One region of the Desulfovibrio psychrotolerans genome, then DNA from elsewhere that is predicted to be linked to it. Evidence: riboswitches for the same ligand, from Rfam matches in the RefSeq annotation. Region 1 holds a riboswitch; the other holds the start of a gene.
The links. Region 1 has a riboswitch for S-adenosylmethionine ahead of HUV26_RS07950 (hypothetical protein). Riboswitches for the same ligand answer to the same signal wherever they lie in the genome.
Positions count from the first base shown of each region.

Region 1 (6,320 bases):
GTTGCACTTGTTGTGGGCGTTGGCAGCCAGACCCTTGTGAGTCTGGGGCTGGGTGAGCAGAATATTGCACGTTCTCAGGATGCCATGACCACCGGGTTCTGGACGCTGGTTCTGGTGGGCCTGCTGACAACGCTGCTCCTGATACTGCTTGCCGAACCGCTCACACGGCTGATGGGCGCGGACGAGCGGCTGCTGCCCCACGCACTGGGCTATCTTTACGGACTGGCGCCTTTTACGCTTCCGCTGATTTTGTGCTTCTATTCCGACATCATGCTGAAGGCACTGGGCTACCCCAAGGTTTCCATGTCCATCATGTCTTCTGCGGTTGTGCTGAACATACTGCTGAGCCTTATTTTTGTGATCGGCCTTGGGTGGGGCACGATGGGTGCCAGCATTGCCACGGGCATTGCCTTCAGCACCGGGTTTTTGGTTTCCGGCAGAATCACCTTTAACCGGAAGCAGCGCCTCTCCATGCTGAAGGGACGCTTCCGCCTGCCGCTGTTGCGCAATGCGCTTTACAACGGCTCTTCCGAAGGCATGTCGGATTTTGCGGCTTCTGTGAGCATTCTCATCATCAACCTGACGGTGGTACGGATGCTGGGGGCGGATGGCGTGGCGGCATTCACCGCCATAAACTACATCAACTTTACCGGCGTGCTGCTGTTTCTGGGGATTTCTGACGGGCTGATTCCTGTGCTGAGCTTCAACCACGGCGCACGGAACCACGCGCGGGTGAGGCAAATTTTCCGCTTTGCCGCAAAGGTGAACACCTGCATCGGCGTCTGCGTGTTCATTGTGCTGCAACTCTTCGGCGATGCTGTGCTTCTTCTGTTCTTCGACAGCCGCGAGTCCAGCGCGTTCGGCATTGCGGAGGCAGGCCTTTTTATCTACGCCTTCGCGTTCCTGATGAACGGCCTTAATGTGCTTATCACCGCCTATTTCACAGCACTGGGAGATGCCAGAAGCTCGATTATTGCCGCAACGCTGCGCGGTCTGGTGTTTGTGCTGGCAGGGGTTGCGGTTCTTCCGAAATTCTTCGGCATCTCAGGCGTTTGGATGGCTATTCCGCTGGCAGAACTGCTGGCACTGGGCGTGGCATCATTCCTTGTGGTACGGGCAAACCGCACGCTGCTGAAGCCTGCTGACGACTGATAAAACTCTCCCTGCGGCGGTTAACGCCCCCCCACCACTGCCGCACGGCCTATGCGCGAGGCACAGAAAGACAACGGCCCCCGGCGCATACGCACCGGGGGCCGATTCTTTTCCTGAATATCCTGCTTCTGGAACGGCTATGGCTCCAGCGCCTGCGCCATGTCGGCCAGAATATCATCTATATGCTCAATGCCCACTGACAGGCGGATGAGGTCGGGGGTTATGCCGCCCGCGCGCTGCTGCTCCTCCGTAAGCTGCGAATGGGTGGTGGAGGCGGGATGGATGGCAAGGCTCTTGGCATCGCCCACATTGGCAAGGTGCGAGACCAGCTTCAGGCTGTCTATGAACCGCGCCCCTGCCTGCACGCCGCCACGGATGCCGAACACCACCATGCCCCCGTAGCCGCAGCCGTTTCCGGCAAACTGCTCGCGCGCCGCCGCATGGCCGGGGTCATCCTCCAGTCCCGGATACCGCACCCACGCCACCTGCGGATGCGCCTGTAAAAACTTTGCCACCCGCAGGGCATTGGCCCCGTGCCGTTCCATACGCAGGCTCAGCGTTTCCAGCCCCTGCAGGAACAGCCAGCTGTTGTCCGGGCTTATGCAGCCGCCCAGATTGCGCAGCGGCACAAGCCGCAGCCGCAGGGCAAACGCCACCGGGTTAAGCGGGCCGAGGTCGTGCGCATAGCGCAACCCGTGGTATGAGGTGTCCGGCTCATTGAACAGGCTGAACTTGGGGTCGGTCCAGTCAAAGGTGCCGCCGTCCACAACCACGCCGCCCAGCCCCGTGCCATGCCCGCCGATCCACTTGGTAAGAGAATGCACCACCACATGCGCCCCGTGTTCCAGCGGGCGGAACAGGCACGGCGGGGTGAAGGTGGAATCTACCACCAGCGGCAGATGAAACTCCTGCGCCACCTTTGCCACATCGCGTATGCGCACCACATCCAGCGCAGGGTTGCCGATAACCTCTGTGAACAGCATGCGCGTTTTGGGCGTTATCTGCCTGCGGATGGAATCGGGATCGCTGAAATCCGCAAAGCGGGTGACGATTCCCTGACGCGGCAGGATGGCATCGAACATGGTGTAGGTTCCGCCATACAGGTTGGAGGCGGAAACAATCTCGTCTCCGGCACGGCAGATATTCAGCACGGTGTAGTGTACGGCGGTGGTGCCCGATGCCAGCGCCACCGCTGCCGCCCCGCCTTCCAGCGCGGCGAGCCGCTGTTCCAGCGCGTCCTGCGTGGGGTTCATCAGGCGGGTGTAGATGTTGCCAAGCTCCTTAAGGGCAAAGAGATTGGCGGCATGTTCCGTATTGCGGAACAGGTAGGCCGCAGTGCGGTGCACGGGAATGGCCCGGGCGTTTGTGCTGTCTGCCGTGAACCCTGCGTGCAGGGCCTTGGTTTCGAAACGATGGCCGGTTGTCATGACTGTATGCTCCTGTCGTTTGCGGTGTGGTTATGCGGACGTTCTATCATGAACACCCCGTACGATGCCCGGATATTCGGCAGCAGCGTTACATGCCGGGGAAACAGGGTTCCGCAGGGCATGGTCACTGCCGCCTCGCGCATGATGCGGAAGGGGATCTCGCGCGCATAATGCCGGAAATCTTCCAGCGTCAGCACGCGGATATTGGGGGTATCGTGCCATTCAAAAGGCAGCTCTTTAGTCTTGGGAGCCCTGCCGCCGAACATGGCCTGCCACCGCACCCGCCAGTAGCCGAAGTTGGGAAAACTGACGATGCCGTGCCTGCCCACGCGCAGCAGGTGCTCCAGCATACGCGAGGGACGGTGCACCTGTTGCAGGGTCTGGCTTACGATCACATAATCAAAGGCGTTGTCCGGATAGTGGGGCAGTTCCTCGTTCACGTTGCCCTGCACCACGCTCAGCCCCTGTGCTATGCACCGCACGGCGGCTGCCTCATCCAGTTCTATGCCGCTGCCGCGCACCCCTTTTTCGCGCACAAGGTAGCCCAGCAGCGAACCGTCGCCGCAGCCCACGTCCAGCACGCGGCTGCCCGGATCTATCCACGAGGCGATGACCTGCTGGTCAAAGCGCAGTGCCGTGTTGCCGTTGTTTTCAGACATGGCGCAAAAATCCTCCCAGTATGTCGCTGAACCGCTCGTTGGGCAGCAGAAACGCATCATGCCCCCATTTTTCCGTTATCTCGCAGAAGCTCACTTCCGCACCCGCCCCTTGCAGGTGCGCCACCAGTTCCCGCGACTGATAGGTGGGATACAGCCAGTCAGACGTGAACGAGACCACCAGAAACCGCGTATGGGTGCGGGCAAAGGCCTGCGCGGCATAGCCCTGCGGGTTGTCCAGTTCCATATCGAAGTAGTCCGCCGCCTTGGTCACGTACAGGAAGCAGTTTGCATCAAACCGCTGCACGAACTTGCGCCCCTGATGGTGCAGGTAGCTCTCTACCTGAAAATCCGTCTCGAAGTTGAAGGAAAGCCGTTCCCTGTCCTGCAGGTTGCGTCCGAACTTCACATGCATGGACTCGTCTGAAAGATAGGTGATGTGCCCTATCATACGCGCCACGGCCAGTCCCAGATCGGGGGCCGCGCCGCCGTAGTAGTCGCCGTGCTTCCAGTTGGGGTCGGAGATCACGGACTGCCGCGCCACCTCATTGAAGGCGATGGCCTGCGCCGAATGCCGCGTGGTGGTGGCAATGGGTACGGCGGCCTCCACCATATGCGGATACCGTGCAGCCCATTCCAGCACCTGCATGCCGCCCAGCGAACCGCCCAGCACGGCACGCAGCCGGGGAATGCCGAGATGGCTGACCAGCGCATGCTGCGCCGCCACCATGTCTGATATGGTCACCACGGGAAAATCCAGCCCGTAGGATCTGCCCGTGGCGGGGTTCACGCTTGCGGGTCCCGTGGAACCGTAACAGCTGCCCAGAATGTTGGAGCAGATGACAAAGAACCGGTCCGTGTCCACGGGCTTGCCCAGCCCCACGTATTCATCCCACCAGCCGGGGCGGTCTGCACCTGTTCCCGCGCTGTCCGTTGTGTGGTTGGCCGCGTGGGAATCGCCTGTGAGGGCATGGCAGATGAGCACGGCGTTGTCCCGCGCGGGCGAAAGGGTGCCGAAGGTTTCATACGCCAGTTGCGCATGGTCCAGCACCGCGCCGCTGCGGAAGACCAGCGGTTCCGGCAGCACAAACAGCCTTGCGCCGTTGGCGGGCTCCGGCTGTGCGGGAATATCTGTATCTGTTTGTTGTATCATGATGTTCTCGTTATGCGGTTGTTCTTGTCCGCCTTGTGTATCCTTGGCTGGCCGTGGCTGCCGTGGCAGGCCGAGGTTGGTCATACGGCCATATATACGGCGTTTTGGCTGCCAGCATCTGGCCCAGGAGTATCGGTACCGGGAACCGGAGAAGACCGGATGCCGCCGGATAAAACCCGATACGCCGTGCCAGCCCGGTCTGGACCAATCAAGACCGGACAGGAATACGGACAGCCTACACCATTTCTCCCGGCATGGGGAGATATGGGCGTCATTCCGTAGAAGCGTATTTGTTTGCGCAGGGAGAGAGCAACGCGCCGGGGCTTCCGGCAGGAAGGGCGCGTTATGCGGGCACGGGGCCCTTAGGGCATTCGCCGCCCGAAGGGAGATTCTTCGCCACGTCCGCCACCTTCATGGCGGGAAGGCGCACTGCGGCGCGGCACGCGCACGGGAACAGGCTGGGCCTGCGGACGGGAGGCGGCAGCGGCTATTCCCAGCACGGCGGCAGCAAGGCCGAGCACGGCAGCCACCAGTGAAGAGGCCAGCACATGCGGCAGGGAAGCGTCTGCAAGGGGGAGAATTGAGGCTGTGAGAGGGGTCATGGCGTATTTCCTCATCGGTCCCGGAACCGGGCTGGCAGTAGCACCTTGGGCCGGCACCGCACATGCGGGCGGGCTGTCAGGTTGCTAGGCGGTCAACGAGCCAGGTCTCTCGCGCCTTCTTAATGATTTTCATTCTTGATAATCTATCCGTCCGTTCACGTCAAGCACGGGTATTGCCGTCATCGGGGCAATTACACCGCCTGAGGCGCACCGCATATCCTTGTGCGGAGCATCTGGACATTGCGCACGGCTTGCCCTATCCAAACATATACATAACGCATCCATGCGGCGTGCAACGGCCTGCACCGCCTCCCCAGCAACCAAGAAGACCGTTTCAGAGGTATTCCATGACGCTTCTTTCCCAGCAGATTTCCGGGTTCATCGAAAATTCCTCGTGGATCCGCAAAATGTTCGAAGCCGGCATCGCCATGAAAAAGCAGTACGGCGCAGACGCGGTGTGCGACTTCAGCCTTGGCAACCCGGACGTGCCCGCGCCTGCTCAGGTGGGCGACATACTGCATGAACTGGCGGATTCCGCGCAAGAGCCCTTCGCCTTCGGCTACATGCCCAACGGCGGGTTTCCGTGGGCGCGCCAGATAATCGCTGATCTGGTGGCAAAGGAACAGGGCGTGGACGTTTCCGCAGATGACTGCCTCATCTCCTGCGGTGCCGCCGGTGCCATGAATGCCTTTTTCCGCGCCGTGACCGAACCGGGTGACGAGGTGGTGGGCGTGGCTCCCTATTTTGTGGAGTACGGGTTCTATACCTCCAACCATCAGGTTTCGTTCAAGGCGGCCATGTCCAAGCCGGACACCTTTGAACTGGACGTGGACGCCATTGCTGCCGCCATGACGCCCAAGACCCGCGCGGTTATCATCAACTCGCCCAACAATCCCACGGGCACCGTATACGGCAGGCAGGAAATAGAAGCCCTTGCCGCCCTTCTGGACGCCAAGAGCCGCGAATACGGCCGCCCCGTTTTCCTTGTCTCCGACGAACCATACCGCTTTCTCGCCTTTGACGGCGTGGAGGTGCCGAGCGTTCTGCCGCTGTATGACTACGCCGTGGTGCTCTCTTCCTTTTCCAAAAACCTTTCGCTGGCGGGCGAACGGGTGGGCTATGTGTGCCTCTCTCCCCGTATGCCGGACCGGGGCAGGCTCATGGCGGGCCTTATGCTCACTAACCGCATCCTCGGCTTTGTAAACCCGCCGGTCATCGGCCAGCACCTGCTCAAAGCGGCACTGCACGCGCAGGTGGACGCGGGTATTTATGAAAAACGCCGCAATGTCATGGCCCGTGTGCTGCGCGATGCGGGATACGATTTCCTCAT
Region 1 is NZ_BLVP01000008.1:35,039-41,358, reverse strand. Features, by position in the region: gene HUV26_RS07970 (MATE family efflux transporter) at 1-1,152, shown strand, start outside; gene HUV26_RS07965 (O-acetylhomoserine aminocarboxypropyltransferase/cysteine synthase family protein) at 1,290-2,579, opposite strand; gene metW (methionine biosynthesis protein MetW) at 2,576-3,238, opposite strand; gene metX (homoserine O-acetyltransferase MetX) at 3,231-4,388, opposite strand; gene HUV26_RS07950 (hypothetical protein) at 4,751-4,990, opposite strand; SAM riboswitch class I at 4,999-5,119, opposite strand; gene HUV26_RS07945 (pyridoxal phosphate-dependent aminotransferase) at 5,338-6,320, shown strand, end outside.

Region 2 (24,178 bases), on a different contig from region 1:
GGAGCGCCTGAATCTGCCCGCCGCCCTGCACGGTTTTCATGTGAATTATTTGAAAGGAGGCGGGGCGGAAACCTGCTCCTATTGCCACCCGGACAGCACCATAGGCCTGACGCGGTGCCTGCGTGACAGCCACGGAACAGCGGGCATGACCTGCGTGCCCTGCCATGGCTATCTGGAAGACCACGCCCTGTCGCTGCTCAAGAAGGAGCAAGAGATAGGCAAGGAACGGGCAGGGCTCTTCATGCGGGCCGTATCTCCCAGAAGCGTGCCGGATGTGGCGGCCATTAACGCCAGAACGCCCTGGGCGCAGCAGCCGGACTGCCTTACCTGCCATACGGAGGCGTATGTGCGTCCGGGCAGGGACGCCGTGGCGTTTAATACCTGGACCGCCGACGCCAGCGTGCTCTACAGGGTGCGCAAGGATATGACCGGCACCGTGCCGTGCATAGCCTGCCACAACAGTCCGCACGCCACGCATCCTTCGGACAACCCCTTCGGGAAGGACAGGGATGCCGTGCAGCCGTTGCAGTATCAGCAGCTTAATGCGGCTATAGGGGCGCAGGGTAATTGTCAGGTCTGCCACGGGCCGGATTCGGGACTTACTCCTGAAATGTCGCCGCACCACCCTATGCCCCCCGTTGGGAGATAGCGGCCTGTAAACTCCGCTTCTCAGCGAATTATGCGAAACGCCCCGTCACACCTTCCGGTGGCGGGGCGTTGTCTGTGGTCAATGAAACAAGCTTTTGTGTATGGCGGCTACCCGATGCTGCGTATTTGTATTTTGCCGCGCACGCTGTCGATGGTCCGGGCAAGGGAGTCGGTTTCCACCGGCTTGGCAAGGTAGCCGTCCATGCCCGCGTTCAGGAAGGTTTCCCGGTCGCCGTCCATGGCGTAGGCAGTGAGGGCAATGACGGGAATGGACGCCACGGCGGTGAATTCCGGTCCGGTGCGTATGCAGCGCACGGCTTCCACGCCGTCCATGACCGGCATCTGGATATCCATAAGCACAAGGTCAAAGCTGTCTTCTTTCAGGGCGGTAAGCGCCTCCTGCCCGTTCCGCGCCGTTGTTACGGAATGCCCCAGCAGTTCAAGCTGGCGGCGTGTTGCCAGCCTGTTTACGTCTTCGTCTTCTGCCAGCAGGATGCGGAGCGGGCTGGAGATGGGGGCGAGCACGTCTGTGTTATCGGTTTTCTGCGTTTCCGGCTTTTCTGCGGGACGGAAGGTGACGCAGAAGTAGACGCTGGTGCCTGCGCCCTCTTCACTGGAAATGGCCATGTTGCCACCCATGAGATGTACCAGCCGTTTGCAGATGGAGAGGCCCAGTCCGGCTCCCTGATACTGCCGGGTGTAGCCTTCGCTCGCCTGCGTAAACGGCTCGAAAAGAATGTGCATCTTGTCATCGGGAATGCCTACTCCGGTGTCGGTGATGGAGAAAAGTATCCGCACTGTTCCCGGTCTGGCGGCGGGCATGGGGTAGGCTTCTATGTGCACGCTGCCGCGCTGGGTGAACTTGAAGGCGTTGCCTGCAAGGTTGGTGAGCACCTGTTGCAGCCGGGCAGAATCTCCCATTACTGTTTCCGGAATGCGGGGGTCTGCGTATACATGCAGGGCAATTCCGGTCTGCTTGGCAATGGGGAAAAACAGATCCTGCGTTTCCCGCAGCAGGGCGGCAAGGGAGAAGGGGGCATCGTTAATGGGCAGTTTGCCCGCCTCTATGCGGGAGAGGTAGAGGATGTCTGAGAGCAGTTGCGAAAGTCGCTTTGCCGATTGCAGGGCCGTGTTGGCATATTGCCGCTGTTCGCCTGAGAGGGCATCGGCCTGCAACAGTTGGAGCATGCCCATTATGCCGTTCAGCGGCGTGCGTATTTCATGACTCATGTTGGCGAGGAACTCGGATTTGGCCTTGTTTGCGGCCTCTGCTTCTTCTTTGGCCTGAATGATCTGGCTCTGGAAGATGCGCCGTTCTGTAATGTCCAGATGGATGCCCATCATGCGCAGGGTTTCTTCATCGCGCCGTTCTATGGCCCTGCCTCTGGCAAGAATCCACCGCCAGTTTCCGTCTTTGGCGAGCATACGGAACTCCGCTTCGAAGGTTGCGCCGGATTGCAGGTGTTCCGCGATCATTTTGACCACGCCGGGCAAGTCGTCCGGGTGTACCAGATTGCGCCATGTTTCCAGAGCTTGGGGCATTTCATAGGGCGAGTAGCCGAGCATGGTGTACCAGTGGGAGCTATAATACACCTGATTGGTATCTGTTCGCCAGTCCCATACGGCGGCGTTCACCGCGTCCAGTGCCAGAGTGAGCCGCTCTTCGCTGCGGGCGAGGTTGCGCTCTGCCTGTGCGCGTACCGCCACCTCTTCCTGCAGGGTTCTGTTCAGTTCGGTCAGCCGGGCAGTGCGCAGACGAACCTGCATGCGCAGGAAAATACTCAGGGCAACGGACAGGATGACGGCGGTTATGAGGCCGCCCATGGCAAACAGAAGCCAACTGGGCATTTCTCCGTTGCTTTCTGCCGTTATCCACAGCCGCATGCCGCGTGTGTAGGCGGAGTCGTTTGTATGCATCAGGTCCGCTATGACACCGTTGAGACGGGGCAGCAGAGAGTGCGGGTCCCCCTTGGGCACGGCAAAGCGCATCTGTATGGGATTGAAGATGATGGGGGTGCCTTTGAGATCATGCGCCGCCTTGTGCCGTAATCCGAACATGCGGTTTGCGGCTGCCGCATCGGCATTGCCCGCCGCCACCGCAAGGAAGCAATCTGCGTAGGAGGAGAACTCCACGGCAGTGAATGGCAGCCCGAAACTCTGCATGATTTCGGTAAGTGCCTTGTTATGGGTGTCGCCCTTGAGCAGGGCAATGCGTTTTTCTCCGAGGTCGGGAAAGCTCTGTATGCCGGAATGGCGGGGAACGAAGATTTCGCCCCAGTTGGTGAGCAGGGCTGTTTCGGAAAAATCAAAAATCGCCAGCCTGTCATCCCGCAACGCCACGGCAGGCAGAAGGTCCAGCGAGCCTCTGGCAGTCATCTCATACAAGGTGTCCCAACTGCCGGGGACGATGACAATCTCCCATCTGAGCCTTGTGGCCGCTTCTTGCAGGATGTCGCCGAACAGGCCCGATGGTTTTCCTTCCGGTGAGAGGAACAGCAGCGGGTTGTTTTCATACACGCCCACGCGCACGGTTTCGGAGTGGGCAACACGTGCAGGGACAGTGGCGAGCAGGACCAGCAGCAGGCTGAAGGTCAGCACCCGGAGCAGGAAAGGGCATGTGTCCCCTCCGGTAGCAGCCGGGGATGAAGGAAGCGCCTGGATGATTGAGAATGCCGGAGGGGAATCGGTTGCATCTGCACTGTTCATGAGTGTGTGTCCGTTATGTGCTACAGGAAAGCCGGCAACGGCAGAGTCCTGCTGCCAGCATACACAAAACGGACCGGACGGCAATGAGAATGCAATCAGCAGCGCAAGGTCGCCCGCAGCCTGTCGGGATGCAGCAGAAGATCAAGCCCATCCTCAATGCTGTATACGGTCACATGGGCGGCAAGCAGTGCCTCGGCGGCAACGCCCTCACGCCCCATCACGGCAACGGCAAGGGCGGCCCGTCTGAGCATCAGTCCATCATTGCGTCCGTTGCCGAAGGCGACGCATCGGGTGGCATCCAGCCGCAGCAGGGCTTGCAGCTTGGCACTGTCCTGCGGGATGGAAGCGGGGACAGAGCTGCACTCCGGCTTCTGCGGTGCGGCATTTCCATTCTTGCCGCCGGAAGGCCCTATGACCATAACCTCAGCCGGTAAGCCCTGCATGGCGCGGGTAACCGTGCCGTGTGTATCGGCTGTGAGCACGACAATACGCAGGGCCGGTGCCAGCCGGGTAAGGCGTTCTGCCACGCCGGGCAGCAGCTCTCCATCCAGCGCCACGGTGCCGTTGTAATCCAGAACAAGCGTTTCAAGGGCAAGGGATGCCCCGCCGGGAATGGTTATCTGCAGCATGCATCTTCCTCCTGTGCGGCTTCGAGCAGTGATTCCAGTTGGGCGATATCCGGGAGGCCGTGCGCTCTGTCCCAGCATTGGCGTATGCGTCCTGCACTCATGAGTACCAGCCTGTCCGCCAAGCGGAGAGACTGCCCAAGGCTGTGCGATACCATGATAACCGGTATGCGTTGCTTCAGCGTGACGAGCAACGATTCGATTGTGCGCGAGGCAACGTTGTCCAGAGAGGCTGTGGGTTCGTCCAGCAGCAACAGGTCCGGGCGCATGGCAAGGCAACGGGCGAGGCACAGGCGCTGTTGCTGGCCTCCGGAAAGTGTTTCGGCAGGCGTATCCAGCCTGTGGGCCACTTCGTCCCACAGGGCGGCTTCTTTAAGTGCCTCTTCCATGCGGGGAGTGATGGATGCCTGCGAAAGGCCCAGCGCATGACGCAGGGGCAGTTCCATGTTCCGGCGTATGGAAAGGGGCAGCACATCCGGCGACTGGAAAACCATGCCCACGCGGACACGGAGGCGTGAAGGATCGCTGAAGGCGGAACCATAGATATCCATATCCCGGCCATCCAGCCGCAGAGTGGCGCAGCCTGCTGTGCGGCTGCCGGGCAGGCATTCATTCAGGCGGTTGAAAACACGCAGCAGCGTTGTTTTGCCGGAACCGGATCTTCCCACCAGCACCGTAGCGCCCTGCGCAGGCACATTGAGGGTTATGTCATGCAGCACTTTTGCGTTGCCGAAGAAGACGGAGACATCAGCCAGCCGCGCGGCACTGGAAACGATGGAAGGAAAGTGGTCTGGCGAAATCATGCGGGGTTCCTGTGAACTGATCTTTGCTATGAAGAAGGTTAGCGGACAACAGTCCCTTCCCATCTGCGTTCCAGCGCCAGTTGCAGCATGCGGGCGCCGGCGAGCAGGCTCAGGGAAAGGGCCAGAAGCACAAGGGCGGCGGCAAAGCCCTGCTGGAGTTCCGTGGCATCTCGGTATTCTGCTGAGCGGTAGAAGATGGTAAAGGGCAGGGCTTCAAATCTGGCGGTCACACCGGCTGGCAGCCCTGCATTGGCAACCACGCCTGTCAGCATGATGACAGCCGTATCTTCTGCGGCGCGTCCGGCGGCGAGCAGCACGCCGCCCAGAATGCCCCGGCCCGCAGCCGGAAGCAGCACGCGGCGCATGGTGGCCCATTGCCCCAGCCCCATGGCGGCACTGCTCAGGGATAACTGGCGTGGAAGCGCCTCCAGCGCGCCGCGGGTGGTGGTGACGAGCACGGGCAGTACGAGCAGGGCAAGACAGGCAGATGCCAGCAGTAGGGAAGGGCCAGTCTGTGGCAGCAGGGTGCGTCGCAGGGTGAGCAGCAGGGTGAAACCGAACAACCCCATGACAATGGAGGGAATTCCGGCCAGCAGGTCCAGTGCCAAGCCCAGCCATGCCCGGACTGCAGGGCGGGCGAATGCGGCAAGGTATACGCCGCAGCCAATGCCGGGAATAAGGGCGAAAAGCATGGTCAGGCCAAGGAGGGAGAGGGTGCCCACACACGCGGGCCAGATGCCGTCCCATACGGGAATGCGTCCGGTCATGGCGTCCAGTGCCGGGACGTTGCCGAAAAACAGTTCGCTGCCCAGTGCACCGTGTCCGCGTACAAGCAAAACTCCGGTCAAAGCGGTCAGTGCCGCCGGAACCACAAGGGCAGAGAACCACGCCCATGCGGTGATGAGGGAAAGCTGCGGGTGCTTCATGCGCCGTATCCGTAGGTGGCCGAAGAGCCGTTCTTTGTCGGCAGCGCCCTGAGAGCCAGTTGCACTGCCACGTTGACAAGCAGCAGAAGGCAGCCAGCCACAAAGAGCGAACCGTAGGCCGCGCTGTGGGTGTCTGTGGCGAGCACAAGGCCGATGTGAGCTGTGAGGCTGCGGATGCTGTCAAAGACAGAGTGGGGCCATTGCGGGGCGTTGCCTGCCAGCATAAGCGGAATGAGCGTATCGCCTATGGCGCGGCCGAATCCGAGAGCGGCGGCGGCAGACAGGTTACCCCGGCAGGCAGGCAGCACAAGATGGACAAGGATTTGGCGGCGGTTGAACCCCAGAGCGGCCCCGGTGAGGTGTAAGCGCCTTTCCATCTGCTGTATTCCGGCATCCATAACCAGCACCATGGTCGGCAGCGCCACCAATGCCAGCACCAGTGCCGCCGTTGCCCAGCACAGGCCGGAGCCGCGACCCGCTGCTTCCCGCATAAAGGGAACCAGCAGAAAGAGTGCGGCAAATCCGTAGACCACAGTGGGAAAGGCTGTCATGCCGCGCAGCAGGGCAAGGAGCAACCGTGCAAGCGGCGCGGGAACAAAACCACGTATGCTGCAACACAGTCCCAGTGCCAGCGGCCAGCCCAGTGCCAGAGCGGAAAGCGCAAGACACACAGACGCCGCCAGCATGGGCAGAATACCGAATTGGCCGGTTTCGGGTTGCCATGTGCCGCCCAGAACGGCAAGACCCTGCCCGCCTGTGAAGACGGGCAGGGCAAAGAGGAACAGAAAACCGAACACAGCTGCCACGGCGCATGCCACTGTTGCGGCAGCTGTACCGAGCAGCAGGCCCGCAATGCGGTCCTTGTTGCCGGGCATATTATCTTCCGGTCGGTATGTAGCCGCTGGCGCGGATGATTTCTTCACCTTCGGCAGTGTACAGGTAGTCGATGAAATCCTTCACCACCCCCTGCGGCTCGCCCTTGGTGTTCATGTACAGCTTGCGGGTGATGGTGTAGCTGCCATCTGCAGCATTTTCCTGCGAGGGGGTCATGCCGTCCACGGTGGGGGCCTTCACTGTGGTGTCTATGTGGCCTATGCCCACATATCCGATGGCACCGGGGTCCTGTGCCACGGAGGTCTTCATGGCACCGTTGGAGGGCACCACGTTGGCGGAAACGACAACGGGACCCTTGGCAAGCATTTTGCCGTCGAACACTTCGCGGGTGCCGCTTGCTTCGTCACGGGTGTATAGGGTGATGGCCCTGTCTGCGCCACCTACTTCGTTCCAGTTGGTTATCTTGCCTGCATAAATATCGCGAACCTGTTCGGAGGTGAGCTCGGTTACAGGGTTTTCCGGGTGCAGCACCACCGCCACGCCGTCTATGGCAAAGGCAAAGCTGACGAGCCCGTACTTTTCTACTTCTTCGGGAGAGAGCGGGCGTCCGGCATTGCCGATATCCACAAGCCCCTCGCCCGCCTGCTGAACGCCCAGTCCGCTTCCGCCCCCGGCAACGCTGATGCGGATGTCGGTGTTTACGGTCATAATGCGCTTGGCGGCTTCTTTCATAACTGAAATATGAGCGGTGCCACCGGCAATGTTTATGCTGCCCTGTTTGCCCTGAAAGGCATCAAGAGGGGCTGCCCATGCCATGGGAACGGCAAGGGCCAAACAAAAGACAGCAAGCATAACAGGACGGAAGATGCGCGACATGAGTCTCTCCTTGCTTGGTGTGGAATAGGGGGGCAATGGCGCGTGCCATTGGCCGGATGTTACGATCAGGTGACGATATCCGCAGGGAACGTCGTGGACAAATTGATTGTGATGATGAATATATCTCTTATATATTTATAATATCTATATTACATCGTTTCGGACCCTCTGCCGGTTAGCGGATTGCGGGCATCCGGGGCAGACCTCGGCACGGGCAAAGCTTCCTGTGGTGTGTGCATTGCAACAACAGGAAATGGCACTGTGCCCGGAGATGCCTTTTGCAGCGCAACCCAAGAAGTATCTGATTGTTGCGGATGTTCCATGACAGTCGCGCACAAATGCGTTATAGAAGAATACAGCCCCTTTGCGGGGCGGCATAAACACTGTTCGAACACTCAAGAAATCTGTCTCCCATCGGATGCACCAATCGCAAGGAGCCGTTACAATGACGTCTTTTCTTTCCCCTTGGCTCATATGGTTTCTGGCCGGAGTGCTCATCATGCTTGCCGAACTGGGTGCCCCCGGGTTCGTTATTATGTTCTTTGGCGTAGGGTGCCTGGCAGCGGCCATAGTGGCAGCCGTGGCACCGGACGCCTTTGCCGTGCAGGTGGGGGTGTTTATCGTGGTAACACTGTTCTCCCTGCTCACCCTGCGCAAAGTGGCGGTGCGTGTCTTTGTGGGGCGCAGCGAAGGGGGCATGCAGGAGGATACCGGCAACGTGCAGGTGGGCGCGCGGGTACGGATTGAGGTGCCTTTGCAGGCGGGCAGGCACGGCAGGGTAAGGTTCAGGGGAACCATGTGGACCGCCGTGGCGCAGGAAGACATAGCCGCCGGAGAAGAGGCCGAAATAACAGGGGTGGACAGGAACAACCGTTCGTGCCTGCTGCTGCGTCGAGTGCCTGCGGGTGGCGGCGAGAACTGACAAATGATGGCGGAATGCGGTGCCGGGTGAAACGTGTTTTTGCCCGCCCGAGAGTGTCCGCGTGGAACCGTAAATGGATATGCTTCCGGAGGCGCGGCCTCCGGTGGCCAACGGACCTTCCTACAAAAGGAGAATACCTGTGTTAACACCGGCAACAATAGCATTGATAGCAGTGGCCGTACTGCTTGTTGTGGTTCTTATCAAAGGGGCGGTCATCGTGCCCCAGAAAAGTGCGGGCATAGTGGAGCGGCTTGGCAAATACAGCCGCACCCTTGAAGCGGGCTTTCATGTGCTGGTGCCCTTTGTGGACCGCATCGCCTATTCGTTCAGCCTGAAGGAACATGTGGTGGATGTTCCCGCCCAGATATGCATCACCAAAGACAACGTGAGCGTGGAAGTGGACGGCATCATCTATCTGGAAGTGCAGGATGCCTTCAAGGCTGCCTACGGCATAGACAACTACCTGCGCGCGGCCTCGCAGCTGGCACAGACCACCCTGCGGTCCGCCATTGGTAAGATCGATCTCGACAAGACCTTTGAGGAGCGGGAAAAGATTAACACCGAAGTCATTGACGCCATTGACCAGGCGGCCATGTCGTGGGGTGTGAAGGTACTGCGCTACGAAATTAAGGATATAACGCCTCCTCATTCCGTCAAGGAAGCCATGGAAGCGCAGATGACGGCCGAACGCCAGAAGAGGGCGAGTATCGCCACATCCGAAGGTGTGCGCCAGAGCATGATCAACCAGTCTGAAGGTGAAAAGCAGAAGCAGATCAACGAAGCGCTGGGTAAGGCGGCGCAGGTTACGCTGGTGGCCGAAGCAGACGCAAAGCGCATAGAACTGGTTGCAACGGCTACGGCGCGCGGTATCCGCGATGTGGCGGAAGCGGTTAAGGGAGACGGCGGGCTGGAAGCTCTGAACATGCGCCTTGCGGAGCAGTATATTACGCAGTTCGGCAACCTTGCCAAGGCCACCAACACGGTGCTCATGCCGAGCAACGTGGCGGACGTGGCAGGCGTTATTGCTACGGCCATGTCTACCGTGAAGGAAGTGGGCGGGCAGGGAAGATAGCATTTTCCCATCCGTTTTTTAGCGCGGAACATATGCAAGCGGCCCTGCCGCATTCGTAGCTGCGGCAACATGCCGGAGACGGGTGCGCAGGGCCGCATCGTTTTACAGAGATGTCAAATAACAATTTTGTAAACACAAAAATGGATGTTGAAAGGGGTGGGGAGCGTAATCCGCACTGCCCATCCTACAATTTTGCCTGTTTCAGATCGCCGGAACCCCTCGTTTGGGGGATATCGCCGTGGATGTGCAACGGATAGTACGGGACGACAGGAGGATTGCCGCTCTGATTTATGTTGTTAATGCCAAAATTGTAAAAATAGAAAATTTTGAAATGACAAATTTGTTTTTCAATATCCCTGTTTCCGGTGAACGGTCTCGTCCCCACTTTTTTGAAGGTTTGCTAAGTGGCTGATACCATATCGGATAAAAGAAAAAAGGGTGCAGTGTGCAGTTTCGGCATCGGCTTTGCTTGATGCGGTGTATGAACGATACCCTTGCCAGCCTCAAGATTAAGGTCCTTGCAGACATCAGCAATGTCATCAACAAGGCGCTCGACCTGGAACAGTCCATGGGCGAGATTCTGGCCATTCTATCTGACAACCTGAGCATGAAGCGCGCCACCATAACGCTTATGGACCGCGCCAGCGGGGCGCTGGTCATTACGGCGTCGCACGGGCTTTCGCCTGAAGAGAAGAAGCGCGGGGTGTACAGGCTGGGCGAAGGGGTAACCGGCATGATCTTTGAGACTGCCCGCCCTTATATCGTGCCCGATGTGCACAATGATCCGCTTTTTCTGGACAAGACAGGTGCGCGGAAGGTGGAGCGTGACAGGGTTTCCTTTCTCGGAGTGCCCATTCTGCTGCATGCCACCCCCATAGGTGTGCTTAATGTGGACCGCCTGTTTGATGACGATGTGTCCTTTGACGAAGATGTGGGCTTTCTGACCATTGTTGCCACGCTTATTGCGCAGTTCATCAGCCTGAACGAGCAGGTGGAAGAGCGCGTGGATGAGCTGAAGCGCGAAAATGTTTCTCTTCGGTACCGCGTCTCCAAGGAGATAAAGGGGCCATACATTGTTGCCCGCAGTCCCGCCATGCTGGATGTGGAACGGCAGGTGGAGCGCGTTGCCCCCACCCGTGCCACGGTGTTGCTGCTGGGGGAATCCGGCGTGGGCAAAACGCTTATCGCCCGCGTTATTCATGACCTTTCTGACCGGGCAAATTTTCCATTTGTTAAGGTGAACTGCGCCTCCATTCCCGAAAATCTTCTGGAATCTGAGCTGTTCGGCTATGAGCGTGGGGCGTTTACGGGCGCGGTGAATTCCAAGGCCGGGCGGTTTGAAGAGGCGAACAAGGGAACCATTTTTCTGGACGAGATAGGCGAGCTGCCTCTTGCGTTGCAGGCAAAGCTGCTGCGCGTGATTCAGGACCGCGAGTTTGAACGGCTGGGCAGCAACCTCACGCGGCGGGTAGATGTGCGCATTATTGCCGCCACCAACCGCGACCTTGAGGATTTGGTGGAACAGAGCCTGTTCCGGCAGGATTTGTTCTATCGCCTGAGTGTTTTCCCCATCCTCATTCCTGCCCTGCGGGAACGCAAGGAAGACGTGGTGGGGCTTCTCAATCACTTTCTCGGGAAGGTTGCCACCGAATACGGCCGCCAGATTGCCTTTGAAGCCGACGCGCTGGACATGCTGCGCCGCTACGACTGGCCCGGTAACGTGCGCGAGATGGAGAACCTTATCGAGCGGCTGGTCATTATGGCGGAAACCTCGCGCATTGAAACCCACATGCTTACGCCGCTGCTGGCGTCCAACGGTTCTTCTGGCGATACGGGCAGCTTTTCGGATGGTGCAAGCCCCCATCATTCGCTCAGAGATATTGAGCGCACAGAGGTCATTAACGCCCTGAAACGTGTGGGCTGGATTCAGTATAAAGCCGCAGATGAACTGGGTCTTACCCCCCGCCAGATGGGGTATCGCGTAAAGAAATTCGGGCTGGAATCTCTTATCGCCTCCGAACGCGCCCGCTACCGCTGAGCGCAGGATTTCCTTCCTCCTTCCTCGCCTGAAGGGCGGCTGCGTCCTCTGCTGCACACGGCCTGTGCAGCAGAGACGCATGACCGTCGCGAGCATTCCAATTGACCGGTTGACGTTTTGCCCGCTTGTGCTGCATGTGCATAACTGACGTTGCGGCGTGGCGGAATGCAACATGCGGAAACTATTCAGACAGGTGGACGCATGTGCTGCGCTTGCCCCTGCACAGGCAGTTCATCGCACACACGGAACATGGGGTGACCGGCACATGAAAGACAGGGCCATTTTGTTCGACTGGGGTGGGACGCTCATGGAATCCATGCCTTACTATCTGGGGCCGGGCAGCGGCTGGTCTCAGGTGCCGCCCGTGGAAGGCGCTGCGCAAACCCTGCAGCTTCTGCGTTCTTCATGGCTCATGGGGCTGGCGTCCAATGCGTCTGAATCTGAAGAAGGCGAGATACGGAAATCGCTGGAGTGCATGGGCGTGGGGCTGCTGCTGGACAGGATATACACCTATCGCAGCATCGGGCGGCCCAAGCCCTGGCCGGAATTCTGGCGGCATGTGCTTGCCGACCTTGGGCTTGCGCCGGGCCGTGTGGTGATGGTGGGTGACGACTTTATGGGGGATGTGTGGGGCGCGACGAATGCAGGAATGAGCGCCGTGTGGTTGAACCTTGGCTCCGCCGATGTGCGGAGTGGTGACCGTTATACGACGATTCACCGGTTTGCAGACCTGCCGCAGGCGTTGCGCCTGCTGGGGTTTGACTGATAACCGCGTAAGGACCAGAGTCAAATAGCCATGCACTGATGAAAGCAAAAAAGCCGGGGAACGCCCCGGCTTTTTTTTACGCTGTTCCGGATGGTTGAGTGCGTTATACCACCATGCCGAAAGAATGGATCACGTTCTTGCGGAAGGCGCGGGTACGCCACACTTCTTCCGCTCCTTCACGGTGCAGGTCTTCCGTCACCAGCGAGCGCAAGGTCTCCATCTGGGCAGCTGTCAGTTGCAGCAGCCGTATGTCTCCCAGCAGTGCCAGAGGGTCGCTGACATCCGCAGGCATGGGATCGCTGCCCGTGTCGTGGTACAGAAAGCGTATGGTGCCCTGAGGGCTGGCCTTGCAACGTTCCAGAAAGCTGATCATCGTTATTCTCCTGTCCGCACAGTACGTCACCGTCCGGCGTGTTCCGGGACCATGGTTCCCGGTACCAACTCCGGATGCGGCACCCGACAACAAAAAAAGACCTCTCATGCCGAAAGGTCGATGCGTTTGCTGACATCGCCTCATGGATCCGCGCAACGCGCGGGTCGGCTTTGGCACCTTGCCCACAGGGCAGGTTGCCGGACGGTCAAAGGGCCTTTCCCTCGCGTCCTCGTCATGAGTAGTGACAGGGGTGGATATATGAATCTTGCTCCGCTGTGTCAACAAGGAAATGTGGTATTTGTCATATAGCAGGAAAAACAGAATGTTACCGTCCTGTATGCGGGGATTGCGTCGTACTTTTCAGTACTACTTTTCGGGCGTTGTTCACGAAAATGTCATATGATGAGTACTGCTCCTTTTTCCCGCGCTGGCGTTTCGGGGCATGATAGGATAGGCAGTACGCGAAAACAGGGCATTCACGCACAACGAGGCATCGGGCGTATGGGGAATTTTTTCGGTAACATGGTCACCGGGCGGCAGCGCATGGGGGTAGCCGCCCTCATCATGGCGGCAAGCGTGTTTCTTTCGCGCTTCATGGGACTTATCCGCGACAAGGTTATATCCTATTACCACGGTGCCACCGTGGAGTCGGACATTTATTTCGCCTCCTTTGTCATTCCGGATTTCCTGAACTACCTGCTGGCGGGCGGCTATTTTTCCATCACGCTCATTCCGCTTCTGGCCGAATATTTTGAAAAGGGCGAGGAGGAGGGGTGGAATTTTCTTTCCGCCGTTCTGTGCTGGGTATTTCTGGTGGCGGGCGCGCTTACCGCACTGGCTTGGGCGGGGGCACCGGGGCTTGCCGCTGTTGCCGCGCCGGGTTTTGGTGGCGAGGCTATGGCCCGTCTGGCTTTTTTCCTGCGCATCATTCTTCCCGCGCAGGTGTTCTTTCTGCTGGGAGCCTGCCTCTCCGGCGTTCTGTACATGCGGCGTCAGTTTGCCGTGCCCGCCCTTACTCCGCTTGTGTATAACGCCTGCATCATTCTCGGCGGTCTGCTGATGATAGACCGCGGTATGGAAGGTTTCTGCTGGGGGGTTCTTGCGGGGGCAGGTGCCGGGAGCTTTCTGCTGCCTCTGCTGGCGGTGCGCGCCGGGGGGGGGATGCATCTGCGTGTGCGGTTCTTCCATCCGGGAGTGCGCCGTTTTCTGCTGCTGGCGCTGCCGCTCATGATCGGGCAGTCCATCGTGGTGCTGGATGAGCAGTTCGCGCGCATTTTCGGCTCACTGACCGGGGACGGAGCCGTTAGCCTGCTGAACTACGCCCGGCGCATCATGCAGGTGCCTGTGGGCGTGATTGCACAGGCGGCGGGCGTGGCTTCCTTTCCTTTTCTGGCAGCTTTGGTGGCAAAAGGGGATGAGAAGGGCGTGAACACGACCCTGAATTCGGCCATGCGTAACACCATGCTGGTGATTATTCCTGTCAGCGCGTGGATGATTGCCGCAGCGGAACCCACCCTGCGGCTCATCTTCCAGCAGGGCGGATTCGGGCATGAGCAGACCGCCCAAACAGTGCCCTTACTGCGTATCATGCTGGTGGCGGTGGCCTTCTGGGGTGTGCAGCAGCTTACCGGGCGCGCCTTCTACGCGCGCAAGGATACCATTACCCCGGCGGTGACGGGCACGGTGGCAACGATTGTGGCATTGCCCCTGTACTGGTGGCTGTCCGGGCTTTGGGGGGCACTGGGGGTGGCCGCTGCGGGAACGGTTTCTGTGGTGTTGTACAGCATTATGCTGGCGGGAGTGTGGCGCATGCGCTACGGAGCACAGGCGTACGAAGGCGTGGCGCGTGTTTTTGCCGTTGCTGCGCTGTGCTGCCTGCCTGCCGCCATAGGGGCGTGGCGTGTGGCGGATATGGTGTCTGCGTTTATGCCGCAGGCTCCGCTGTGGGGAGCGTTCTGGTCGCTTGCGGCCAGCTTTGGCGTGTTCGGCCTTGCGTATGCTGTTGCGGCGCGTGTGGCGGCTCCTTCTCTGCTGGACCCGTTGCTGCGCCTTATCCGCAGGAAAGGACAGCGTACACGGCAATAAAACAGGGCACCGGCCTTTTGTTATGCCGGATGCCCTGTGGAGCGATCTGTCAGGCTTTCTGCCGGAATATCTGCCGGAACATCTGTCCGAATATTTGCCGGAATCTCTATCAGGCGTTGTGGCAAAATTTTGCCAAGCTCATTTCAGTCGCGCAGTCAAAAGCTCTTCTGGAGCGGGCTGCGGTATGGCTACTGCTCCAGACCTCCGCTGCCCGGGCCGTCGAACATGGGGCCCGTGCCAGCCGCTTCCCATTCCGCTTCCAGCGCAGAGAGTTTTTCATCCAGCCACTCATACAGGGCGCGGGCGGTATTGTAATTCATGACAATGCGTGAATGCACGTTGCGCGTTACCGCCTTCTGTTCACCCTCTGCAGGAATGATCTCATGCCCAATGGAGCCGTCCGGGGAGATAATGCGTTCTGAAAAGGAGGGCAGCTTGTCACTTTCTGTGTAAAAGTTCATTTCCACTTCGCCGTGGGGGTTCACACCACCCCACACGCCGTGAGCGTATTCGAGAGCCGCGTCAGGCTTAATTTCGTACTCGTAGCGGATTCTCGCGGGGAGCTTGTATCCCTTGCTCATGTCTTCTCCTTTATGCGTGGAAGGCGGCTGCTGCCGCCGATGGATTATGAGGAAGTGTCCAGAATGCTGCCGGTGGCTCTTTCCGGTGCGGCAAGCGGAGTCTGTATCGCCAGCGGGCCATGCTGGGGCAGCTGCCCTGCGCGGAGCCGGGAAGAAAATCCGGCCATGTGCCGCCGCTGCGCATCGGAAACCATGTCGCCTATGATGATTTCCGTATCATCCCGGAACGTGGTGTAAGGCCTGCTGAACATGGGCCTGCGCACGTCCTCCAGTCCCACATGGCGCTGCGGAACAATGGTGAGCATGCCCGGCAGCTGCTTGTTTTGCGGAATAATGGAAGATTCTGCCATGGGGTCCTCTGCTGCATGGGGGTGTCCGATGCGGACGCGCCGGGAGCGGGTTCGGCCTGCTGACCGTCACAGTCTGTGGCAGACCATAACAGGCCGTTCTCCCTTGGCAGATACTACGGCAGGAGAGGGGGGAAGTAAAGCGCACGTGCTGTCTGTTCCTTCCGGCGGAATGCCGCGATTGCCCGTGATTACTTGACGCGGACCCCGGAATACCGCAAAGTCACCCCCAATCAGAGAGTACAGCCTGTAGATGATTCCATTCTCGCAGGCCGTTTGAAAACGGCACAACTGAACCGCAGGAAGAAGTCCGGACCGGTGCGTGGTGAAACCGCACGGAATGCAGGACGGTCCTTTCCCGCGGGTGCCTTTTTAACGGTCCGCTAACAGCAAGCCGGGGACGAGTATGAGCGAATATACGAGCGAAGTGGTGGAAGTGCGTCCGTATCTGGACATGGAACTGCTCATGAGCGTGAGTCAGGAGAACCGTGTGGACGGCAACACCATGGAAATGATGACGCAGTTCTGGGAATCGTGGGCACCGCGCCTCCATGTCCGCAAGCTCAAGGTGGGCAAGATTCAGTACCTTGCCGTGTGGCTGGATGAATCTGTGGAAGCCGATGTGGACGGAGTGTGGGATACCTCGCCTTCCAGCGCGTTTCTTGCGGGTAGCCTAGCGCAGGTTATGGTGATGTGCGCCGTGAACCAGGTGCTGCCGGAGGTGCAGGATGCCGGATGCGCTCCCGCGCCCAAGCCCACGGACGGTCTTGTGGAGGCTCTGGAGGAAGAGGGCTGTCCGTACAATGCCGATGCCACGGCTCTTTCCCGCCGTTTTGCCGTGATAACCCACTTTCCCTTCAAGGGAGCCTGCGAAATCTGTTATTTGCAGAAGGACTGCCCCAAGGGTGCAGGCATGAACAAGGATGCTTCCTCTATCGTGCTTCCCGGCTATGAGCGTGGACAGGACTAACCCGCGCGGGGAGTCCGGTTTTTCGCTGTCTTGTTATTCCGCAATGGCAACCCGGAGGCGTATGCTCGCTTCCGGGTTTTTTTGTGCCCAGTCGAGCAGCTCCTGCCGTTTACAGTTTTCTGCGGCAACGGAAGGCGCGTCTGCAAGCAGGGCGGCGGTGGCAGGGTGTTCCGCGAGCATTCTGCCGAAACGGTATCCGGTCGTTTGCACGCCCTGCGACAGAAACTGTGCGCCTTTCTCCACCATGATGAGGTTGAAGAGCAGCAGGGTTATGTGTCCGGGCACGATTTCTTCTTCAGCTTCTGCGCCGCGCGTTATATCACCGCGCAGTGCGGCGTAGGGGCTGTTGCGGCGCATGGCAATGCCTGCGGCACCGGGCAGGGCTGCAGCCAGCCCCATGCGTGCCCCGTCGTGCACCACGGCGGTGTCTATGTTGTCCACCGGCATCCCGTCGATGAATACGGTCTTAATCCTGTCTTCCACGTAGCCGTGGGCAAAGTCGAACCCTGTTTCCAGCACATACCGCACCGTGCCGCCCACCGGAGATTCCACCACCACACCGTGCTGCATGATGCCGGCCCAGTGGTTCATGCCTTCCGCATCCGTTCGAATAGAGATGTCCATAAAAGTTATTCCTGGTAGTTTATGGTTCGAATTTGTCTTTCTCTGATTTCAGGCTAACTATATATAACCGAGTCAGATAGAGGAAAAAGTCGAATTATTTGTGGATGATTGCAGAAAAATGGCATATTCTGCACTCACTTTCGTATGTATCCCATGTTTTCCATGGGAGCAATTGCATAATCGGACTGTGGTGCAAATGTGCATCGCAGTAAATGCCGCATAGGCCAAGAGGGTATACGCCATGTCAAAGATTCTCAGAGTGAATACGAAGGATCGCACCTTCCGTTATGAAGAACCGGGTCAGTACGCAGGGCTGGGCGGCCGGGGTCTGACCTCGCGCCTTATCCTGAACGAAGTGCCTGCCGATGTGCACGCCCTGAGTGGCGACAACAAGCTTGTCGCTGCCATAGGCACACTTTCCGGCACTGCCGCCGCAAACTCGGGGCGTATCTCCGTAGGGGCCAAATCTCCGCTCACAGGCACCATCAAGGAATCCAACTCCGGTGGTTCCTTTTGCCAGAAGCTGGCCCGTCTGGATATTCTTGCCATGGTGCTGGAAGACAAGCCCGCCGATGATGCTCCCTTCTGCAATATCATTATCACCAAAGACGGCGTGAAGTTTGAAGATGCCGCCGCCATCACCGGCAAGGGCACGTATGACTCCATGGGCTACATTCTGGACAAGTACGGCAAAAAGGCCTGCGGCATGCTTATCGGACCCGCTGGCGAAGCCTGCCTGACGGCCGCATCCATCCAGTTTTCCGACCCGTGGGGACGTCCCGCCCGAGCAGCCGGTCGCGGCGGTCTGGGTGCCGTGATGGGCTCCAAGAAGGTGAAGGCCATTGTGGTGGACGATACGGATGGCGAGCGTTTTGCCTACGCCGATGAAGAAAAGTTCAAGATTGCCTCCAAGCGCTGGGCAGAAATTCTGCGCAGCCACCCCGTCACCGGCGAAGGCCTGCCTGCGTTCGGCACCGCCGTGCTGGTGAACATTGTCAACGAAGCCGGAGCGTTTCCCACCAAGAACTTCCGTGATGGCCGCTGTGCGCACGCTTCTGATATCTCCGGCGAGAAAATCGCCGAGTTTATCACCAAGCGCGGCGGCAAGACCAAGGAAGGTTGCCATGCGGGCTGCATCATCCAGTGCTCGCAGAACTATGTGGACGAAAAGGGCGAATACGTTACCTCCGGTTTTGAGTATGAAACCGTGTGGGCCTTTGGCGGCAACGCCCTGATCAAGGATATCGATCAGATTGCGGCTCTTGACCGTGCCTGCGATGACCTTGGCGTGGACACCATCGAAACCGGCAACACCGTGGCCATTGCCATGGACGGCGGCGTCATTCCGTGGGGCGATGGTGAAGCGGCCCACAAGCTGGTGTACCGCATGCTGGACAAGAAGGACTACCTCGGCAAGATTGTCGGCAGCGGTGTGGACTTTGCGGCGCAGGCATTCGGCGTGGACCGCGTGCCCACCGTGAAGGGACAGTCCATGCCCGCTTACGACCCCCGTGCGGCAAAGGGTATCGGCGTAACCTACGCCACCACGACCATGGGTGCGGACCATACCGCAGGATACGCCATCTGCCAGAACCTGCTCAAGGTGGGCGGCGATGTGAACCCGCTGGGCAAGGCTGGGCAGGTGGAAACCTCCAAGGCCCTGCAGATTGCCACCGCCACTGTGGACAGCCTTGGTCTGTGCCTCTTTGTGGCCTTTGCAGTGCTGGATACGGCGGATGCCGCACAGGTAATCTGCGACATGGTTTCTGCCCGTCACGGCATTAACTTCACTCCCGACGACTTTGGCGCACTGGGCATAAATACCCTGAAGGATGAGCTTGCCTTCAACCGCGCTGCAGGCTTTACCAAGGAGCATGACCAGCTTCCCGCCTTCATGATGAAGGAAAAGCTGGCACCCCACAACGTGGTGTGGGATTTCACCACCGACGAACTGCAGGGTGCTCTGGTCGATTAGTTCCGGAACCGCTTTGCGACTGATATGAGCAGGGCCGGGCAGCGCAAGCTGTCCGGCCCTTCAGCATGATGAAAGGAGTTCTTGAGTTTTTTCGCCTCCGGCGGGCAGGGACCAAGCGGCCCCTGCACCCCGCATAAGCGAGGTACATCCGTTTTTTGATTTCAGGCCCGGCTTTACAGAAATCTGTCTTTTCGAAAAGACACGGTTTATCAGCTATCTGCGGGGCCGGGCAGCACAAGCTGTCCGGCCCCTTTAGCGTGGGCAAATATGGGTGAAAGGGGCACCGTGGCGGCAGCCTGTGGTGTCCTGTTTACGTGTTAACGCATGGATTGCTGTGGTTCCGGGGGCAGCTACTTGGCGCTGGCGGGCTTGTCGCCCAGCACGTCCGAAAATTCTTCTCCGTAGATGGTGAGCATGACCATGGTGAAGCTCAGGATCAGCGGACCGTAGAGAATGCCCAGCATGCCGAAGGCCTTTATGCCGCCGAGAATGGACATGAAGATGAAGAAAACGGAAACGCCTGCGCTGTCGCGCATGAAGTAGGGGCGCAGAAAACTGTCTATGGCGGCAACGGGCAGGGCGCACCACAGGGTGAGGAACAGGGCGTTCTGCCACTCGCCCATGATGAGCAGGTAGAGTGAGGCGGGAATCCACACCAGCCCTGTGCCGATGACGGGAATAAGGGAGCAGAATCCCATCACCGTTCCCCAGAAAAGAGCCGGAATGCCCACAAAGGCAAGGCCAAGGCCGCCCACTATGCCTTGCAGCACGGCCACCAGCAGCCCCCCCACCAGCACGGAGCGCGAAACCTGACGCAGGGTGTTGATGATGTGGTCTTCCTGTTCCTCTCGCATGGGGCACAGGTATTTTACCGCCGCCAGCATCTTTTTGCCGTCCTTGAGCAGGAAGAAGATGATCAGCAGCATGAGCAGGAAGTGGAAGAAGAATGTCACCGTATCTCCCAGTGCTGTGGTGGCAAAGGAGATGACGTTTTGCCCCACGGTCTTGGAGAGCAGGGTTATGTTGTGCTTAAGGTCCAGTTCCACCGGGTCCACGAACGGCAGTTTGGCCTGCAGCCACGCTATGGCAGGCTCTATGTGTGTTTGCTGGAGCAGGGAATCAAAGTCCGTTACGCCCAGCCAGTGGTTCACGGCACGGATGCTGTCCAGCGTCTGCGGTATGAGGCCGGAGAGAAAAACGGCTACCGGCAGGGCAAAGCAGATAACCAGCACACCCATGACGGCTGCCGCGGCCGGAATTTCCCTGTTGCCGAATCGGTTCAGCACGCGCGTGTAGAGCGGAGAAAAACAGGCTGCAACCACGATGGACAGGATAACAGTGTGCAGGAAGGGCCGTATGAGCCCGTACATAAGGTACAGGGCAAGCAGCAGCAGTACGATGAGGAAGTAGCCGTACAGCCCCTGACGCGAAAAGCTGCGCCGTAACTGTTCCAAAGGTGTCTTGTTTTCTTCTGCGGGGAAGTGGTCAGTGTTTTCCGGTTGTTCAGACATGGGGTATTATCGGCCTTATGACGGCTACATGGCTCCGGCGGGTTTTCCCGCCAGTCCGCAATAGCCGGGGTCGTTTTCATCGTTTCGCTGCGGGTTTTTAAAGTGCCACATCATGCAGTCCTGCCCGATGCAGAATTTCATCTTGTCGTCCGATGTCTTGAGAAACGGGCAAATTTTCATCCTTGCCTCCTTTTCGGGTAGCAACATTTCCGCCTCCTCATGACAGAGTTGAAACATGGTTGTAAAGCAGCGTGTTAAATGGGTGCCTTTACAACATATCCTACTGTAAACGGCAACCGATTGCACTCCTTTTCCGATTTGCGTGGCCATGTGCCCGGGGGGAGAAAATGCAGGCGACGGCTGTTTTTTTTCTTTTTCCCCTAAAGGGAAAGTCAAGTTGGCCGATAAGCCTAATGTTATGGTGTGGTAGGTGATTCTTTTTTACGCATGCTTTTCGGCGTTCATCCATATGTATCCCCGCTGCGGCGGGTATGCCGGGGATGACCGGAAACAGGAGACACAGGAGAAGTATAATGGATATAGGTTCTATGAAGGGCGGCGCGGAAGGTGCCTTTAACGTAATGGAAATGCAGCGCATGGCGCAGGCAGAGAATCAGACCGGCGTTCAGGACCAGAACAGGCTTGCCCGGCCCGAGCCGCAGGCCGGTGCCAAAACGGAAACCCCTATGGCTGTGCAGGGGCTGGGCGAAAATCTGGATGTGATGGTTTAGCGGACTTTAGTGAGCATTCATTTTCGCAGCATCGCCGTAGGGTACGTTTTTCAACACCTTTTTAGCCGCTGCGGCGGTACTGGGGTGTGATTCCGCCGTAAGGCGGAAGGTGCGAACGGTTGCGGAAAAGACCCTGTAAGCGAATGAGAGTCGGGCGGTGGTGCATTACGCGCTGCCGCCCGCTTTGCTTGGGATATGCCTTTCCCCCGGCGCTGCCTTGCCGTTTACCTGTCCAGAAGACGCATGGTGCGCAGTACCGCGTCCATGATGTCCTCGCTGTGCTGTCTGCCAGCATGCGGTCCACTTCGGTCATCCGGTTGGCCAGAGGGCAGGTCATCCGTCAGGCCAGCGGACAGATCGTCTGGCAGACCATGAGGCAGACCATGGAGCCGCCCGCCCGAATCGTCACCCGGCCATGGACCGGGCCTTTTGCCAGTTTGTGGCCCGGCCATGGACGCGGGCAGGGGCAGAGTGCCGAAGTCCGCCTCACGCATACCCCCTTCGCCTGCCAGAGAGGTGTCGAACATGGCAAGCCCTATGCGCTCCATTATGCGCATGGTGGCGCGTGCATGTTCTTCATGGATAAACGGTGCCTGCGCCCCCTGCATCATGAGCATTTCCATGGAATAGCGCTGCAGCCGCTCGGCAAACTCCCGTGTCTGTCTGAGCGCCTTTTCCAGTCTGCGATACCGGCGGAGCAGAACAGCCTGCGGGTCTGCATCTTGGGGCAGTGTGGAAAGAATGTGCAGCCAGAAATCCAGCACTTCCGTATACGCCGGGTCGGAAGCGGGATACCGCTCCAGAAAGCGCAGCAGGAGTGCAGGGCAACCGTAACGCGCCGCCCGCAGGCGGATGCGGGCGTGGCGTGCAACGGGCGGCGGCAGTACCCGGTGGATGGTGTTCAGCACTTCGTGCGGAATGACCGCGCAAAGGCGCAGGCGCGGGACAATGGTTTTCCACAGGTTGCCCGGAATCCCGAACGGCACCTTGGAGCCATTGTCCAGCAGAAGCGTGCCCGTGCGCGGATGGGACTCCAGCACCGTGGTCAGGTACCGGGCTTCGTGGGGCAGCAGGGGGCCGCAACTGTCTCCCGGTGTTCCTGAAGCGTGTTGCGATGCACTTGGTGAACCGCCCTGTGAATCGCGCCGTGAAACGGCCTGTGAGTCGTCCCGGAAGTCGCCCCGCGAGTCTCCCTGACAATCTTCTTGTGAACTGGCGGGCGTGAGCACGGTGTCCAGCTTTGCGTGCAGCACCGTATCGGGAAAAAGCAGAAGTTCAACAAAGGTTTCGTGGTCCGGGTGGTCCGGGCACAGCACGGCGCGTAGCGTATCCGGGTCATCCCCGCCCAGAGATGTCTGTGCATAGCGCAGGCCGTCCGTACCCGGTGTCCGCTCTGCCTGCGCCCATTCTAGCAGCAGGTGCAGCACCGTCCGCACATGCGGCCTGATTGTTCCCGCAGCCGGAAGGCCAGTGGTTTCGGCAACAGTGCTTGCCGTATCCCGCGTTTCGCCGTGGAGTTTCGGCACGGCCTTTCCCGGCGTGGCACTGTGCAGGGTGTGTCCCCTGACGGCGGTTGTGTGCGGCAAGCGGCTGCGCGGCACGTGCGTGCTCCCTGTCTCTTAGCTGGCCGGACCCTGCGGGGATGTGCGGGCGGGGTCCGCCGATTCAATTTTTACCTCGTTCCACAAGGCATCCATCGCCTCGAAGGAAAGGTCTGCAAACTGGAGCCCTCTTTCCCGCGCCAGCGCCTCCATGCGTTCGAACCGCTCAAGGAATTTCAGGTTGGTCATGTTCAGCGCGGCATTGGCCTTAAGCCCCTTGCGTCTGCCGAATTCCACCATGGTGAAGAGAATGTCGCCGAATTCCCTTTCCTGCGCCTGCGTATCGCCGCTTGCGCAGGTATCGCGAAATTCCTGCCATTCGGCATCCAGCTGGCGTTCCACTCCCGCGTCATCGGGCCATGTGAAGCCGATGCGGGCAGCCTTGGAATTAAGCCTGTAGGCTTTGAGAAGCGGCGGCAGGCCCTTGGGCAGGCTGTCAAAGGTGCCCTTGGGCCGCTGGGGGGCGTTCTCCTCTCCCACCTTTTTTTCCGAGCGCTTAATGCGTTCCCAGTTGGCCCATACGTCCGCCACGCTGCTTACGCTGGCGTCATCAAATACGTGGGGGTGGCGGCGGATCATTTTGGCCGCGTTTTCGTTTATGGAGTCGGAAAGGGAGAAGCCCTGACATTCATACAGGCGGCTGATGAACAGCATGAGAAACATCACATCGCCCAGTTCCTCACGCACATCCACAATTTTTCCGGCGCGGATGGCGTCTACCAGTTCAAAGGTTTCTTCCAGCAAGTAGTCGCACAGCGACTGCGGTGTCTGTTCCTTGTCCCACGGGCAGCCATCCGGCCCGATGAGTTTTTCGATGACGTTTTGCAGGGCTGTTACTGCTTCCGGCAGGGTGGTCTTGTTCATGTGTGCTTCCGTAGAAAGAATGTGGAAAGAAGAGGGTCGCGTATGGCAGCCGTCCGGTTCGGCGGCGTTCAGTACAGGCGCTCCGGCATGAATTGACGCAGAAAGGCGGTTGTCTGCTGCAGGTAGGGGGCGGTTTGCGAATTGTACACAAAGTCGGCGTTTGGCATAAAATAGGTTATGCAGGCCAGCAGCACGGTGCAGATGAGCACACCTTTCACGCCTCCCAGCAGCAGACCCGAAAAATGGTCCAGCCAGGCGGCCGGTGTAGCCCCTATGAGCTTGTGCAGAATGGCCGCAAG
Region 2 is NZ_BLVP01000001.1:536,070-560,247, reverse strand. Features, by position in the region: gene HUV26_RS02480 (c-type cytochrome) at 1-649, shown strand, start outside; gene HUV26_RS02475 (ATP-binding protein) at 757-3,354, opposite strand; gene HUV26_RS02470 (HAD family hydrolase) at 3,450-3,983, opposite strand; gene HUV26_RS02465 (ABC transporter ATP-binding protein) at 3,971-4,783, opposite strand; gene HUV26_RS02460 (ABC transporter permease subunit) at 4,822-5,709, opposite strand; gene HUV26_RS02455 (PstC family ABC transporter permease) at 5,706-6,584, opposite strand; gene HUV26_RS02450 (phosphate ABC transporter substrate-binding protein) at 6,586-7,419, opposite strand; gene HUV26_RS02445 (NfeD family protein) at 7,865-8,341, shown strand; gene HUV26_RS02440 (SPFH domain-containing protein) at 8,481-9,413, shown strand; gene HUV26_RS02435 (sigma 54-interacting transcriptional regulator) at 9,895-11,451, shown strand; gene HUV26_RS02430 (HAD family hydrolase) at 11,624-12,217, shown strand; gene HUV26_RS02425 (hypothetical protein) at 12,321-12,590, opposite strand; SAM riboswitch class I at 12,728-12,831, opposite strand; gene murJ (murein biosynthesis integral membrane protein MurJ) at 13,092-14,675, shown strand; gene HUV26_RS02415 (hypothetical protein) at 14,864-15,256, opposite strand; gene HUV26_RS02410 (hypothetical protein) at 15,301-15,606, opposite strand; gene HUV26_RS02405 (hypothetical protein) at 16,010-16,573, shown strand; gene HUV26_RS02400 (hypothetical protein) at 16,607-17,197, opposite strand; gene HUV26_RS02395 (aldehyde ferredoxin oxidoreductase family protein) at 17,439-19,172, shown strand; gene HUV26_RS02390 (AI-2E family transporter) at 19,523-20,683, opposite strand; gene HUV26_RS02385 (hypothetical protein) at 20,708-20,863, opposite strand; gene HUV26_RS02380 (hypothetical protein) at 21,217-21,414, shown strand; gene HUV26_RS02375 (hypothetical protein) at 21,639-22,940, opposite strand; gene mazG (nucleoside triphosphate pyrophosphohydrolase) at 23,034-23,879, opposite strand; gene HUV26_RS02365 (CvpA family protein) at 23,948-24,178, opposite strand, start outside.
Region 2: linked by a shared signal. The riboswitch ahead of HUV26_RS02425 (hypothetical protein) and the one ahead of HUV26_RS07950 (hypothetical protein) in region 1 are both predicted to bind S-adenosylmethionine.